2 linked regions of the Leucothrix mucor DSM 2157 genome follow. The protein of the gene in region 1 interacts with the protein of each later gene in a pairwise test. Links are inferred from orthologs where the notes say so. Each region holds a gene or a part of one and is shown in the gene's direction. Other genes may lie near its edges.

What was found.
Region 2: the proteins of hflK (region 1) and ftsH interact in binary tests that used the Escherichia coli proteins (3 or more experiments, as listed by UniProt). The link is inferred for Leucothrix mucor DSM 2157 from one-to-one orthologs.

What each region holds. Positions count from the first base shown.
Region 1 is NZ_ATTE01000001.1:2,588,590-2,594,800, reverse strand. Bases 2,641-5,440 are described here. They hold hflK (FtsH protease activity modulator HflK), read left to right. Parts: upstream 2,641-3,327; coding sequence 3,328-4,554; downstream 4,555-5,440. Other genes in these bases: LEUMU_RS0111585 (DUF2065 domain-containing protein), read left to right, coding at 5,433-5,440; hflC (protease modulator HflC), read left to right, coding at 4,551-5,408; LEUMU_RS0111600 (uracil-DNA glycosylase family protein), read left to right, coding at 2,641-3,205. In the rest of the region: sulfate transporter CysZ, read left to right, coding at 309-1,040; LEUMU_RS0111605 (tetratricopeptide repeat protein), read right to left, coding at 1,032-2,354; more of LEUMU_RS0111600, read left to right, coding at 2,606-2,640; more of LEUMU_RS0111585, read left to right, coding at 5,441-5,624; LEUMU_RS0111580 (ATP phosphoribosyltransferase regulatory subunit), read left to right, coding at 5,647-6,211.
Region 2 is NZ_ATTE01000001.1:3,100,399-3,106,741, forward strand. The notes cover bases 2,421-5,352. They hold ftsH (ATP-dependent zinc metalloprotease FtsH), read left to right. Parts: upstream 2,421-2,882; coding sequence 2,883-4,823; downstream 4,824-5,352. Other genes in these bases: rlmE (23S rRNA (uridine(2552)-2'-O)-methyltransferase RlmE), read left to right, coding at 2,421-2,802; glmM (phosphoglucosamine mutase), read left to right, coding at 5,051-5,352. Outside these bases: LEUMU_RS26120 (outer membrane protein assembly factor BamE), read left to right, coding at 1-58; LEUMU_RS0114020 (hypothetical protein), read left to right, coding at 167-817; ssb (single-stranded DNA-binding protein), read left to right, coding at 998-1,483; LEUMU_RS0114030 (CDGSH iron-sulfur domain-containing protein), read left to right, coding at 1,611-1,862; LEUMU_RS0114035 (YhbY family RNA-binding protein), read right to left, coding at 1,854-2,147; more of rlmE, read left to right, coding at 2,173-2,420; more of glmM, read left to right, coding at 5,353-6,343. UniProt on the Escherichia coli protein: Acts as a processive, ATP-dependent zinc metallopeptidase for both cytoplasmic and membrane proteins. Plays a role in the quality control of integral membrane proteins.

The sequences.
Region 1 (6,211 bases):
CCTAATCAATAGGTGAAGGCGTCAGTTAGAATTGTTCATCTTAGGTTAAGAAAACTTTTTCAAATTTTTTGTGAACCCATTTCGATGTCACATGCACTAAATAGGCAAATCAATAAGGTTAACGTTGAAGTAGCTGATAAAAAAAATTAGTGATAATAAATAATAAAATGCCAACCTAATAAGGCATGAAAAAAGGCATAACGACCTCCCTGAAAAGGGCAGGTCGTTTTTTTTTGGCAGAAGGGTTACCATTGGCGCGACCGCAGCATAGCGGCCATCTTCAAGCTGATTTAAGGAGCACGCCAGCGATGATTCAGGGATTTATTCAAGGGATTGGTTTTTTGTTTCAGGGATTTTCTCTGATCACCCAGAAAGGCATTCGCGGGTTTGTCATTATTCCACTACTGATTAATATTGTCGTGTTTACTGGCGCGATCTGGCTGGCTTACGGGCAATTTCAGTCGATGATGGATGCCATGCTGAATTGGTTGCCCTCTTGGTTATCATGGCTGCAGTGGATTATTCTGCCATTTTTTGCGCTACTGACGTTGCTGATTATTTACTATACCTTCAGCATTGTGGCCAACCTCATTGCCTCGCCTTTTAATGCCTTGCTGGCGGAGCGAGTTGAAATGAAACTCAATGGCCGACCAATGCCTGATGATTCCGGAATTGCGGCGCTAATGAAAAATATTGGTAAAACGCTCGGCAGCGAAGTTAAAAAGATATTCTATATGCTGAAATGGATGCCAGTGTTACTGCTGATTACCGTTATTCCCGGATTAAATCTGATCGCGCCTTTAGCGTGGCTGATTTATGGCGCATGGATGTACTCGCTGCAATACACCGACTTCCCGATGGGCAACCATAATATGTTTGTTAAGGAAGAGTTGGCAGTGTTGCGCAAGAATCGTGGCCACGCTTTAGGCTTTGGTGCGGCGACCACCGCAATTACAGTGATTCCGGTTTTAAACTTTCTAGCCATGCCAGTGGCCGTGTGTGGGGCCACCAGCATGTGGGTTAAGCAGCTATCACGCTAAGGTCCGAATGCGGGAGTAGAGCCGTTCCAGCTGCTGCCGCTTTCGCATTAATGCTCTAAGCTTGCGGGGTGTGAAGTACCAGAGCAACACGCCGAGTGTCACCAGTACGCCAGCACACACCAATACAATATTTTGTACGTTCAGATTAATTGGCCAATCCAGCCCAAACTGACCCGCAATAAAGCTGATGCCATAACTAACCGCTAAGGCTAGCAGTGAAACCACCGCGGCAAAAATCAACCACTGACCACCTTGGTGCACTGTCGATGCGCACTCCTGATGTTCCTCAATAGTTTCGATAAACTGCTGCTTACGAGCGTTTAAGGCGCGCATCACATATTGGCGGCGTTGCTTTTCAATCAGCGCACAACTGCGCGCAGTATCGATCAACAGCAAGTTAGGGAGTTGCATTAACAGTTGGTGTTGCTTGTGTCGCAATGCCTGCACACTATTTTTACGGCCCAGTTCCTGATCAAGATTAAGCAATCCGATCGGGTCATTTTCCCAACGCTCACTCAACGACTGCTCAATGGTTTGAATATGGCGCTGCCGACGTTGATTAAACAGCAGTTGGAATGATGGGTTACGCGTTAAATCTGGCTCGCTGCGGGCAAAAGCCTCGTAATGCGGAGCTTTACTTAACAGTGTGTGTAGTTGCCTTAATCCCTGAGTGGTTCGGGCTGTCCGGGATAGCAGGCAAATGTATTCATAGTGCAATTGCACACAATAGCCACTGCAGCATTCCCGTGCTGATTCAATGGCTAGTAGCGCTTGCTCAAAATTGCCACGGCGATAACGAGTATTGGCTAGGTGACGATAAACAAATGAGGCAAACTGAGGATTCACGCCCTGACTTTGCAAGGCGGCGATATTGAAATGTCTTTCAGCCATCGGTAGTGAGCGTTGCAACATATGCAGCCAGCCTAACTGAAAGTGGCTGAGGTAGTCATTTGGATTTTGGTGCAGGGCGCGCTTTAGCTCTGGAATTTGCTTGGGCATTGCCAGTAATCCAGCGACAGGCAACTGTTTCTGTCGACCACGAATACCTTTCATCAGTTGCTGGTTTAATTCATCCAGCGCGGTATCGGCATCGGCTTGCCAGGCGGTGTTGGTTTTATGCAATTTATAACTGTGCATTAGCTGATGAGAAAGCCCATGCTTTAAGCTGCGTGCTATCGCATCATCAGTCAGTCGGTAGAATAGTGAAAAGTATTCAATATTCAACAATTGAAATGCGCTGGATTGACCGTCGGGAAGTAATACCACGTCCGGTACCATCGCATTCACGGTTGGCGAAGTGTGAGTGGTTTGCATAATTTGTTAGCCCTGATCTTGTCCTCAAGACATTAATAGAATTAATCACTTAACACCTCCGATAAGCGGTTCAACGTAGCGTCTTTCAGGATAAAAGGGGTTGGCTGATTAAGTGCTGATCAGTGTGCTAATTTAAATGGCGGATATTATTTATTGCACACGTTTAAAATCCGCTCAAATAGTGTTTCATTAGCTCATAGCCCGTCGCATTCATTTATACTGCACGACACGATCACAACAGTGAGGGCTCAATGCAGTCGAAACTAATCCAGCACCAAACGCAATTACGGGATTGTAAAGCCTGTCCTGAGATGATTGGGCCGGTTATTACAGGTACGCCGGTGGTGTCTCGGGTGATGCTGATTGGTCAGGCACCGGGAGACCGGGAAGGGGATATTGGCCGTCCCTTTGCGTGGACCGCTGGGAAAACCTTGTTTAAGTGGTTTGCCAGTCAGGGAATTGATGAAGAGCGGTTTCGTGAGTCGGTGTATATCGCCTCGGTTTGTCGCTGCTTTCCGGGCAAAAAGCCAAAAGGTGGTGATCGGGTGCCTAATCCACAAGAAATCGCGCAATGCAGCGAGTGGATGTCACAAGAATTTAAAATTTTGAAACCTCGACTAATTATTTTGGTCGGAAAATTGGCAATCTCTCAGTTTTTACCGCTTGAGCGCTTAACCGATGTGATTGGTCTGCGTTTTGAGCGTGAAATTGAGGGAGAGCAATGTACATTGATTCCACTGCCACACCCTTCAGGTGCCTCAACATGGCACCGTAAAGAGCCAGGAATCAGTTTGTTGAACGAGGCGCTAAATCGACTTGGAGAAGATCCCGAGTGGCAGGCTTTAAAGTAAATCACATCAAGCATTGCCTGAAAAACACTAGGCGCTTACAATTGCCGCCTTTGACTTTTTGAATTTAGCCCATATAGTTGAAAATCAGGTGATCCCTGAGTAACTAATAGACGGAGTAATACATGCCTTGGAACGAACCGGGTGGGAATAAGGATAAAGATCCGTGGAGCAATAAGCGTCCACGTGGCGGATCTTCATCTGACGGTATTGAAGATGCTATTCAGAAAATGAATGAAAAGCTAGGAAAGCTATTTGGCGGTAATTCATCTGGCAAGGGTGGCGACAGTGAGCCTTCCGGAGATGGCCCTGGAGTCAGCAAAAATGTGGTGATTGGCTTAGCCGCAATCGCATTCATTGCGTGGATGGCGACTGGTTTCTATACCGTAGATTCTGCACAACGAGGCGTAGAGTTGCGTTTTGGCCAGTACAAGCAAACCACCATGCCGGGACTACACTGGCGCCTGCCATACCCAATTGACACAGTTGAGCTAGTGGATGTGGATCGTAGCCGTACGGCTCGCGATGCAACCAATAGCACACACATGCTGACCAAGGATGAGAACATCATCTCTATCGCAGTGAACGTGCAATACCGCATCAAGAACCCTGAAGATTACCTGTTTAACGTATACCTGCCTGACTATGAGAGCAATCAGTCATTGGCTACTGTGTATAACGTAATGCGTAGCGCGGTTCGTGAAGTGGTAGGTCGTACTACGATGGATTCCATCATCGGTGCCGATCGTGAAAAAATGGCTCCGGAAATTCTGGCCATTATGCAGCGTGTACTGGATGACTACAAAACGGGTATCGACGTGATGAAAGTCAACGTGACTGATGCTGAAGCGCCATCTCAGGTTAAAGACGCCTTTGATGATGCGATTCGAGCCCGAGAAGATCAAAACCGTTATAAAAACCAAGCTGAAACTTACGCGAAGCAAGTAGTGCCAAATGCACGTGGTAAAGCCGCGCGTATTATTGAAGATGCGACTGCGACCCGTAGTCAGGCAATCTCAAAGGCGCAAGGTGAGGCCTCACGTTTCGAGCAGTTAGCAACAGAGTATGCTAAGGCTCCGGACGTGACTCGTGAGCGTTTGTATCTGGAAACCATGGAAGAAGTGCTGCAGAACAGCTCCAAGGTGATGATCGATTCTTCGTCAGGCAATAACATGTTGTACCTGCCGTTAGATAAGATGCAATCTGGTGCTGCGTCGTCTAGCTCAAACAGCGACAGCGCAAATGCGGGTGCAGCCGTGGCTAGTGCCCTAAGTAATGCTGCGGATCGTGCTAAAAATACAGGTGTTGATACCTCATCGCTCCGTGAATCAACCCGAGGAGTTCGTCAATGAAAAACCCTATCGTAATTGCTATCTTGGCATTGATAGTGCTCATTGCCAGTTCCGCCTATGTTGTTGATCAGCGTCAAACCGCTATCGTATTGCGCTTTGGTAAAATCGTTGAAGAAAGCATTGAGCCGGGTCTTAACTTTAAGATTCCATTCTTAGATCGCATTGAGCGTTTCTCTTCTCAAATCTTATCGCTGGATGCTCAGCCTGAAAGCTTTTTGACGAATGAGAAAAAGTACGTTCAGGTAGACTTCTTCGTGAAGTGGCGCATTTCTGAGCCGGGCAAATTCTACCGTTCGACTGGTGGTGATTTGAACCGTGCCGAGAATCGTCTGGAAAGCATCATGCGCGACGGTCTGCGAAATGAGTTCTCTAAGCGTACCATTCAGGAAGCGATTTCTGGTGAGCGTGATGAGATCATGGAAGGCCTGCAAACTAAGTCCAATGAAGCCGCTAATCAGTTAGGGGTTAACATTGTGGATGTACGCGTTAGCCGGATTGACTTCACCGAATCTGTTAGTGAGTCGGTATTTAACCGGATGCGTTCTGAGCGTGAGCGTGTAGCACAGGATTTCCGTGCCCGTGGTCGTGAAGAAGCTGAGCGTATTAAAGCAGCAGCGGATCGTGACTCTGTAATAATCGAAGCAGATGCGTATAGCGCAGCTGAGAAGATTCGCGGTCAGGGTGATGCTAAAGCGGCTCAGATTTATGCAGAAGCGTACACCAAAAATGCTGAGTTCTATTCTTTCCACCGTAGTCTGGCGGCGTATCGTAAAGCGATGGGTCAATCAGGTGATGTGATGGTATTGGAGCCGGATTCTGAATTCTTCCGCTACTTCAAGAATAAATCCCAGTAAAATCAATGTGAGGGCAGTTAGCAAGTGAATATCAATTGGAATGACTTGCTGACTGCTATAGCATTGGTGCTTATCATCGAGGGGCTGCTTCCGTTTGCAGCCCCTTCTAAATTAAAAGAAGTGTATCAGTCGATGTTAGAAATGCCGGACAAGTCTTTACGAGTGCTTGGGTTTGGCAGTATGGTTGCAGGGCTGTTCCTTCTTTTTTTGGTTTAATGCCACACGAGAACCGTTTGACATGAAATATTGGTTACTTCCGGATGGAATTAACGAGTCACTGCCGCCCGAGGCAGAAGCCCTCGAAGCTATGCGCCGTGAGTTACTGGATCTTTATCGCAGCTGGGGTTACCGGTTTGTGATGCCACCCATGGTGGAGTATCTGGAATCCCTAAGCATTGCGATGGGCTCACAACTGGATCTGCAGACCTTTAAAATCACCGATCAGACCAATGGTCGTATGATGGGCCTCCGCGCAGATATCACCCCTCAAGTTTCCCGAATTGATTCACACCGTATGCAAATGGCACCTGGCCAGCCTAACCGCTTGTGCTATGTCGGCACCGTATTGCGGACGCACAGTGAACAAGCCGGTGGCTCACGTTCGCCGATTCAAGTCGGTGCTGAGTTATTCGGTCATGCAGGCATGGAAAGTGACTATGAAGTCATTAGCCTGATGTTGGATACGCTGCAATTAACCGGCCGTAAAAATATCGTACTGGACTTAGGTCATGTGGGTATTTTACGAGGACTGGCTGCAGAAGTTGGGCTTAACGCTCAGCAGCAAGATATTTATTTAGACCAGC
Region 2 (6,343 bases), 510 kb from region 1 along the record:
AAAAAATCTGTCTATCTATTTCAGTGATGGGATTGTGAGCAAGGTCAGTCAGGAATAAAATCAGCATTTAGTACCTTCGGATCACCGCTCTGCCAGGGATGGCGGATCACTAGCTATGTACCCTGTTAAGGGTATGAGCTAAGCAGAATTGAAAAAGGACAGACTCGTGCGTAAAAATCCACTGTTATACAGCGACCACGCTGAACCCCAAGAAATCTTCGAAGCGACCCCTCTTCCCGAGGAGCCACGCTCTTTTTTCTTCTACATCATTATTCTTGCCAACTCTCTATTGGTGCTCTTTGTATTGGGAGTGATTTGGTTTCTCTTTTTGAAGTCTCCGGACTTGGAGCTTAAGTCACTAACCGACCGTTTCTTAGGAGGCTCTGAGCAACCCACTATGATCATCGAGTCACCGAGTAACTCCGGCACTGAGACCAATGCTGCATCATCAAAGCAAGCTCAAGACGAAATTCAGCAAGCCAGATTAAAGCAGATGCGAGAGCAAGAGGAGCTAGCAGCAGAGCGTAACCGGCTTGAGCAGCTGCGACTGGAGCTTGAAGCCGAAAAACAACGAGCGGATTCACTGCAAGGTGCATTACCCGTCATAAGTAACAAAGCCGAAGAGGCCGTTGAAACCTCAACAATTACTATCACATCTGAGACAAAAGTAGAAAGTGCACCGGAACCCGAACCAACCATCGTTCCAAATGCTGCCAGAGAAATTCCACCAGTGCCAATTGATACTAATGATATGAAGTCTCAGATGGACATAATTATAGAACAACTCAATCAGGGGAATCCGGCAAAACAACAATAGGCACGGATACATTCCTCCCAAGCAGGAATCCATTCGTAGCAAACTAGCCCATTGAGTTCTGGATGGTGTTAACATATCGGGTTGACGTTTTAATCGAGTAAATACTCGAACTCTGAAGCGAAGACAGTATAATGTTCCGCTGAAAAACGAATAACGATACTCCAATACAAGGAATTAATAATGGCCAAAGGCATTAATAAAGTCATCCTGGTAGGCAATCTGGGTACTGACCCAGAAGTCAAATACATGCCAAGTGGTGGTGCAGTCACTAACTTCAGTCTGGCCACGACCGATAGCTGGAAAGATAAAACCTCTGGCGAGCGTGTCGACAAGACAGAATGGCATCGGGTAGTGTTCTTCAATCGTCTGGCTGAGATTGCGGGTGAATACCTGAAAAAGGGTTCACAAGTTTATATCGAAGGAAGCTTGAGAACTCGCAAATGGCAAGATCAAGGTGGACAAGATCGTTACACCACTGAGATTGTTGGCTCTGAGATGCAAATGCTGGGTAGCCGCAGTGGCGGCAATAGTGAATTTGATCAGTCTCAATCACGCCCTGCGCCACAGAAAAGCCGCCCTCAGCAGTCTGCGCCTCAAAACCAGTCACGCCAAGCGCCACCGCCAGCACAAAACTTTGATGATTTTGATGATGATATCCCGTTCTAAACAGCACTTGGGATACACCTGAAAGAATTAGTAGCCGTGTATACGCACCTGCAGAGCCTTTATATATAGGGGCTCTGCGTTGTCGTTGAATCATTCATGAATCGCAACACATTTAGGATTTTACGCTATGTCCCACAAATCCAATCCTGTTATTGCTAAAAAAGGGCCTTACGTTGTTGAGCTTGAAGCCGGCAAAACCTATTACTGGTGTTCTTGTGGTCGATCCGAGAAGCAACCATTTTGTGATGGCTCTCACGCTAATACTGATTTCACACCATTAAAGTTCACGGCCGAAGAAAGCAAGAAGTACGGGCTCTGTGGTTGTAAATATACAAAGCATGCACCTTTCTGCGACCGCGAGCACAGCAAGTTAGACTAAATTGCGAAAAATTGATGGCTTGTCTTTGTTTTCACGATAAAACAATGCCACATTACCAATACGCTGGACCAGCATGGCTTTATGCTGCTCCGCCAATGATTGAATCAGCTCATCGCGCTGCTCCCGATCACCGAGATTAATCTTTAGCTTAATTAGCTGATGATAATCCAGTGCGATTTCAATTTCGTTGTTAATACTCTCTTTCATACCGTGTTGCCCAACGGTAACGACCGGGCTTAAAGTATGACCGAAAGACTTGAGTTGTTTGATCTGTTTAGTATTCATTTCCATCCCTGAATTGTATGACGTTATGGCTAGAAGCAAAAGCAGTACTCGCTGGTTAAAAGAGCATTTTGATGATGAATTTGTAAAACTCTCCCAAAAAGAGGGATATCGCTCGCGTGCGGTCTACAAACTCAAAGAAATTCAGGAGAAGGATCGCCTGATACGCCCCGGCATGAAGGTGGTTGACCTTGGAGCAGCTCCAGGCGGTTGGAGCCAATATGCAGCCCAAATCATCGGGACTAATGGCCGAGTTGTCGCCAGCGATATCCTACCCATTGACCCGCTACCTTTTGTCGAGTTTATACAGGGTGATTTTACCGAACAGAGTATTCTCGATGAAATTCTGCTTTTGATGGGAAATGATAAAGCCGATGTTGTAATTTCAGATATGGCCCCCAACTTAAGTGGGAATGATGCAATTGATCAACCCGGCTCGGTTTACTTATGTGAGCTGGCTTTGGATATGGCAAGGCAGATTTTGGCACCAAATGGTTCCATGGTCGTTAAGCTGTTTCAGGGTGAAGGCTCTGATCAATACATACAGGATGTAAAACGTAGCTTCAAACAAGTGAAAATACGCAAACCCAAGGCATCACGAGCCAGAAGTCGTGAGGTCTACGTGGTTGCTTTGCAGTATTTTTCTACAACACACTAAGTCTGAAGCAATTAACAGCAATCATGGTAGAATGATTGTTAACGAGATGCATAAAAGACGGCTGAATAGAGGATTCTTTCTTGAGCGAATTAAACAAAAATATTCTGATGTGGGTGGTAATCGCCTTGGTTCTGGTTGGAGTTTTCAGTAAATTTCAAGAACCTACAACATCATCTGCTAACATTCCTTATTCGGCGTTCTTGGAGCGTGTCAATAATAAGGAGATCCGCAACGTTGAGATACGTGGTCAGTCTATTACTGGACAAACAAGTAATAGCGAGACGTTTTCGACTTATGCGCCGATCAATGACCCCAAAATGTATGATGAATTATTGCGTAATAACGTGCTGGTCAAAGTTGATCCGCCAGAAGGACGCAATATCCTTGTCGACATCCTGATCAATACAATTCCATTCCTGATTATTGTCGGACTGTGGATTTACATTATGCGTCAGATGCAAGGCGGCGGCGGTAAAGGCGGCCCGATGTCATTTGGTAAGAGCAAGGCTCGCATGATGACTGAAGATCAGGTGAAAGTGACATTTGCTGATGTCGCTGGCTGTGAAGAAGCTAAAGACGAAGTATTCGAACTGGTTGAGTTCTTACGTGATCCGGGCAAATTCCAAAAGCTAGGTGGAAAAATTCCACGCGGTGTTCTACTTGCTGGCTCGCCAGGTACGGGTAAAACATTGCTGGCTAAAGCAATCGCTGGCGAAGCTAAAGTACCGTTTTTCAGTATTTCAGGTTCTGACTTTGTTGAAATGTTTGTCGGTGTGGGTGCTTCCCGTGTTCGCGACATGTTTGAGCAAGCTAAGAAACATGCGCCTTGCATTATCTTCATCGATGAGATCGACGCTGTTGGTCGTAAGCGCGGTGCAGGTGTTGGCGGCGGTCATGACGAGCGTGAGCAAACACTGAACCAGTTACTGGTCGAAATGGATGGTTTTGAAGGCACAGAAGGCGTAATCGTGATAGCTGCGACTAACCGCCCTGATGTACTTGACCCAGCTCTGTTGCGTCCTGGTCGTTTTGACCGTCAGGTTGTTGTACCTCTGCCAGATGTTCGTGGCCGTGAGCAAATCCTGAAAGTGCATATGCGTAAAGTGCCTATCGGCAACGATGTTAAGCCTGCTCTTTTGGCTCGAGGTACACCGGGGTTCTCTGGTGCTGACTTAGCTAACCTAGTTAACGAAGCCGCCTTGTTCGCAGCCCGTGTGAATAAGCGCACTGTGAACATGGAAGAGTTTGAGAAAGCGAAAGATAAAATCATGATGGGCGCAGAACGCAAGTCCATGGTGATGAACGATAAAGAAAAACGTAACACTGCTTATCATGAAGCGGGACACGCGATTATCGGCTTGAAAGTGCCAGATCATGACCCTGTTTATAAGGTAACGATCATTCCTCGTGGGCGCGCTCTTGGTGTAACAATGTTCCTTCCTGAGGAAGATCGCTACAGCCATAGCAAGCAGTCTCTGGAAAGTCAGATCTCTACTTTATTCGGTGGCCGTCTTGCTGAAGAAATAATCTTCGGCAAAGAAAGTGTAACGACTGGTGCATCCAATGACATTGAGCGCGCAACTGAGATCGCTCGTAACATGGTTACTAAATGGGGACTATCTGAGAAGCTAGGCCCGTTGGCTTACAGTGAAGAAGAAGGTGAGGTGTTCTTAGGACGCGCCACAACTTCACATAAGCAAATGTCTGATGAAACAGCTAAGTCTATCGATCAGGAAGTTAGAACGTTTATTGATCGCAACTATGATCGTGCCGAGACTATTTTGCGCGAGAATATTGATGTATTGCATCTGATGGCTGAAGCACTGATTAAGTACGAGACCATTGATCGCGGTCAGATCGATGAAATCATGCAAGGCAAGAAGCCAACACCTCCAGCTGATTGGAATGATGATGATCACTCCGGTAAAGATGATGGAGATAGTGGTGAGACTGCCACGTCAGAAGATCCAGAAGCTAAAGATGATGAGGTCGTGAACGCTAAGCCAGCGAGCTCTCACTAGGCACTAGTTAACAATCTAATTTTACGATCGTAGAGCGCGACAGGAGCAAACCTCCTCGTCGCGTTTTTTTATGTGTGATTATCGGGAAATATAGACCTTATATACTATTTACACTGATTATTAATTAGTTAATGGCTAACAATTGCCTATATAAGATAATTTTGATACAAACACCCTTATATTTAGTAGATTATTTAGGCTAATAAAAATAAACAAAGGAATTTGTGATGGAAAAGAAATACTTCGGTACTGATGGCATTCGCGGCGAGATCGGAACCTACCCAATGACCCCCGACTTTGCACTTAAACTAGGATGGGCTGCCGGAAAAGTTCTGGCTACAAAAAAGAACCCACTGGTTGTTATCGGTAAAGATACCCGTATTTCTGGCTACATGCTTGAGTCTGCGCTTGAGGCAGGGTTAGTAGCCGCTGGTGTTAGCATTCGATTACTAGGGCCAATGCCAACCCCTGGCGTTGCTTATCTAACCAGAACCTTCCGTGCATCTGCAGGCATTGTTGTGAGTGCATCTCACAACCCTTATCAGGATAACGGTGTTAAGTTTTTCTCTTCAGCAGGCATGAAGCTGGATGACGAAACCGAGCTGGCAATAGAGCGCTATTTAGAAGAAGACCTTGTTACCGTAAAGTCTGACAAACTAGGCAAAGTCGTACGTGTTGATGATGCAGCAGGCCGCTACATTGAATTTTGTAAGCGTGCCTTGCCTAATGAAACATCATTAGAAGGTTTAAAGATAGTTGTCGACTGCGCAAATGGTGCAACCTATCATGTTACGCCGCACGTATTATCAGAGCTTGGAGCGGAGATTATTACTGTAGCAAATTCACCTAACGGCTTGAACATTAATGAAGAGTGCGGTGCTACCTCACTCGATATGCTGTCCAAGCAAGTCCTATTACACAACGCCGACCTAGGCGTTGCGCTAGATGGTGATGGCGACCGCTTAATGCTGGTTGACCACACGGGTGCAACGGTTGATGGTGATGAGATTCTAGCCATCATTGCTAAACACCGCCTGAGTACAGATAGTGCTGGCCAAGATATTGTTGGCACATTGATGAGTAACCTTGGCCTTGAGCACGCAGTCCAAGAGATGGGACTTAACTTCCACCGCGCCAATGTTGGCGACCGCTACGTTATCGAACAAATGATCAAAACCGGCGGTGTACTCGGTGGTGAGTCTTCTGGCCATATTATTGTTCGGGACCGCATCGAAACGGGTGATGGCACGATTGCAGCATTGCAAGTATTACAAGCTATTGTAGAAAGTGGGCGTTCTTTGCACGACCTCAAGCAAGTCATGACCAAATACCCTCAAACATTGGTCAATGTTGAGTTAAGTGGTGTTATTGATATTGCGAATAACGCAGCTATCCAGAAAGCTGTCGCTAATGTCGAAGATCAGCTGGCTCATCGTGGACGAGTGCTATTACGCGCGTCTGGCACACAACCACTCATTCGAGTAATGGTAGAAGGCCAAGATGAGACCGAAACAACAATG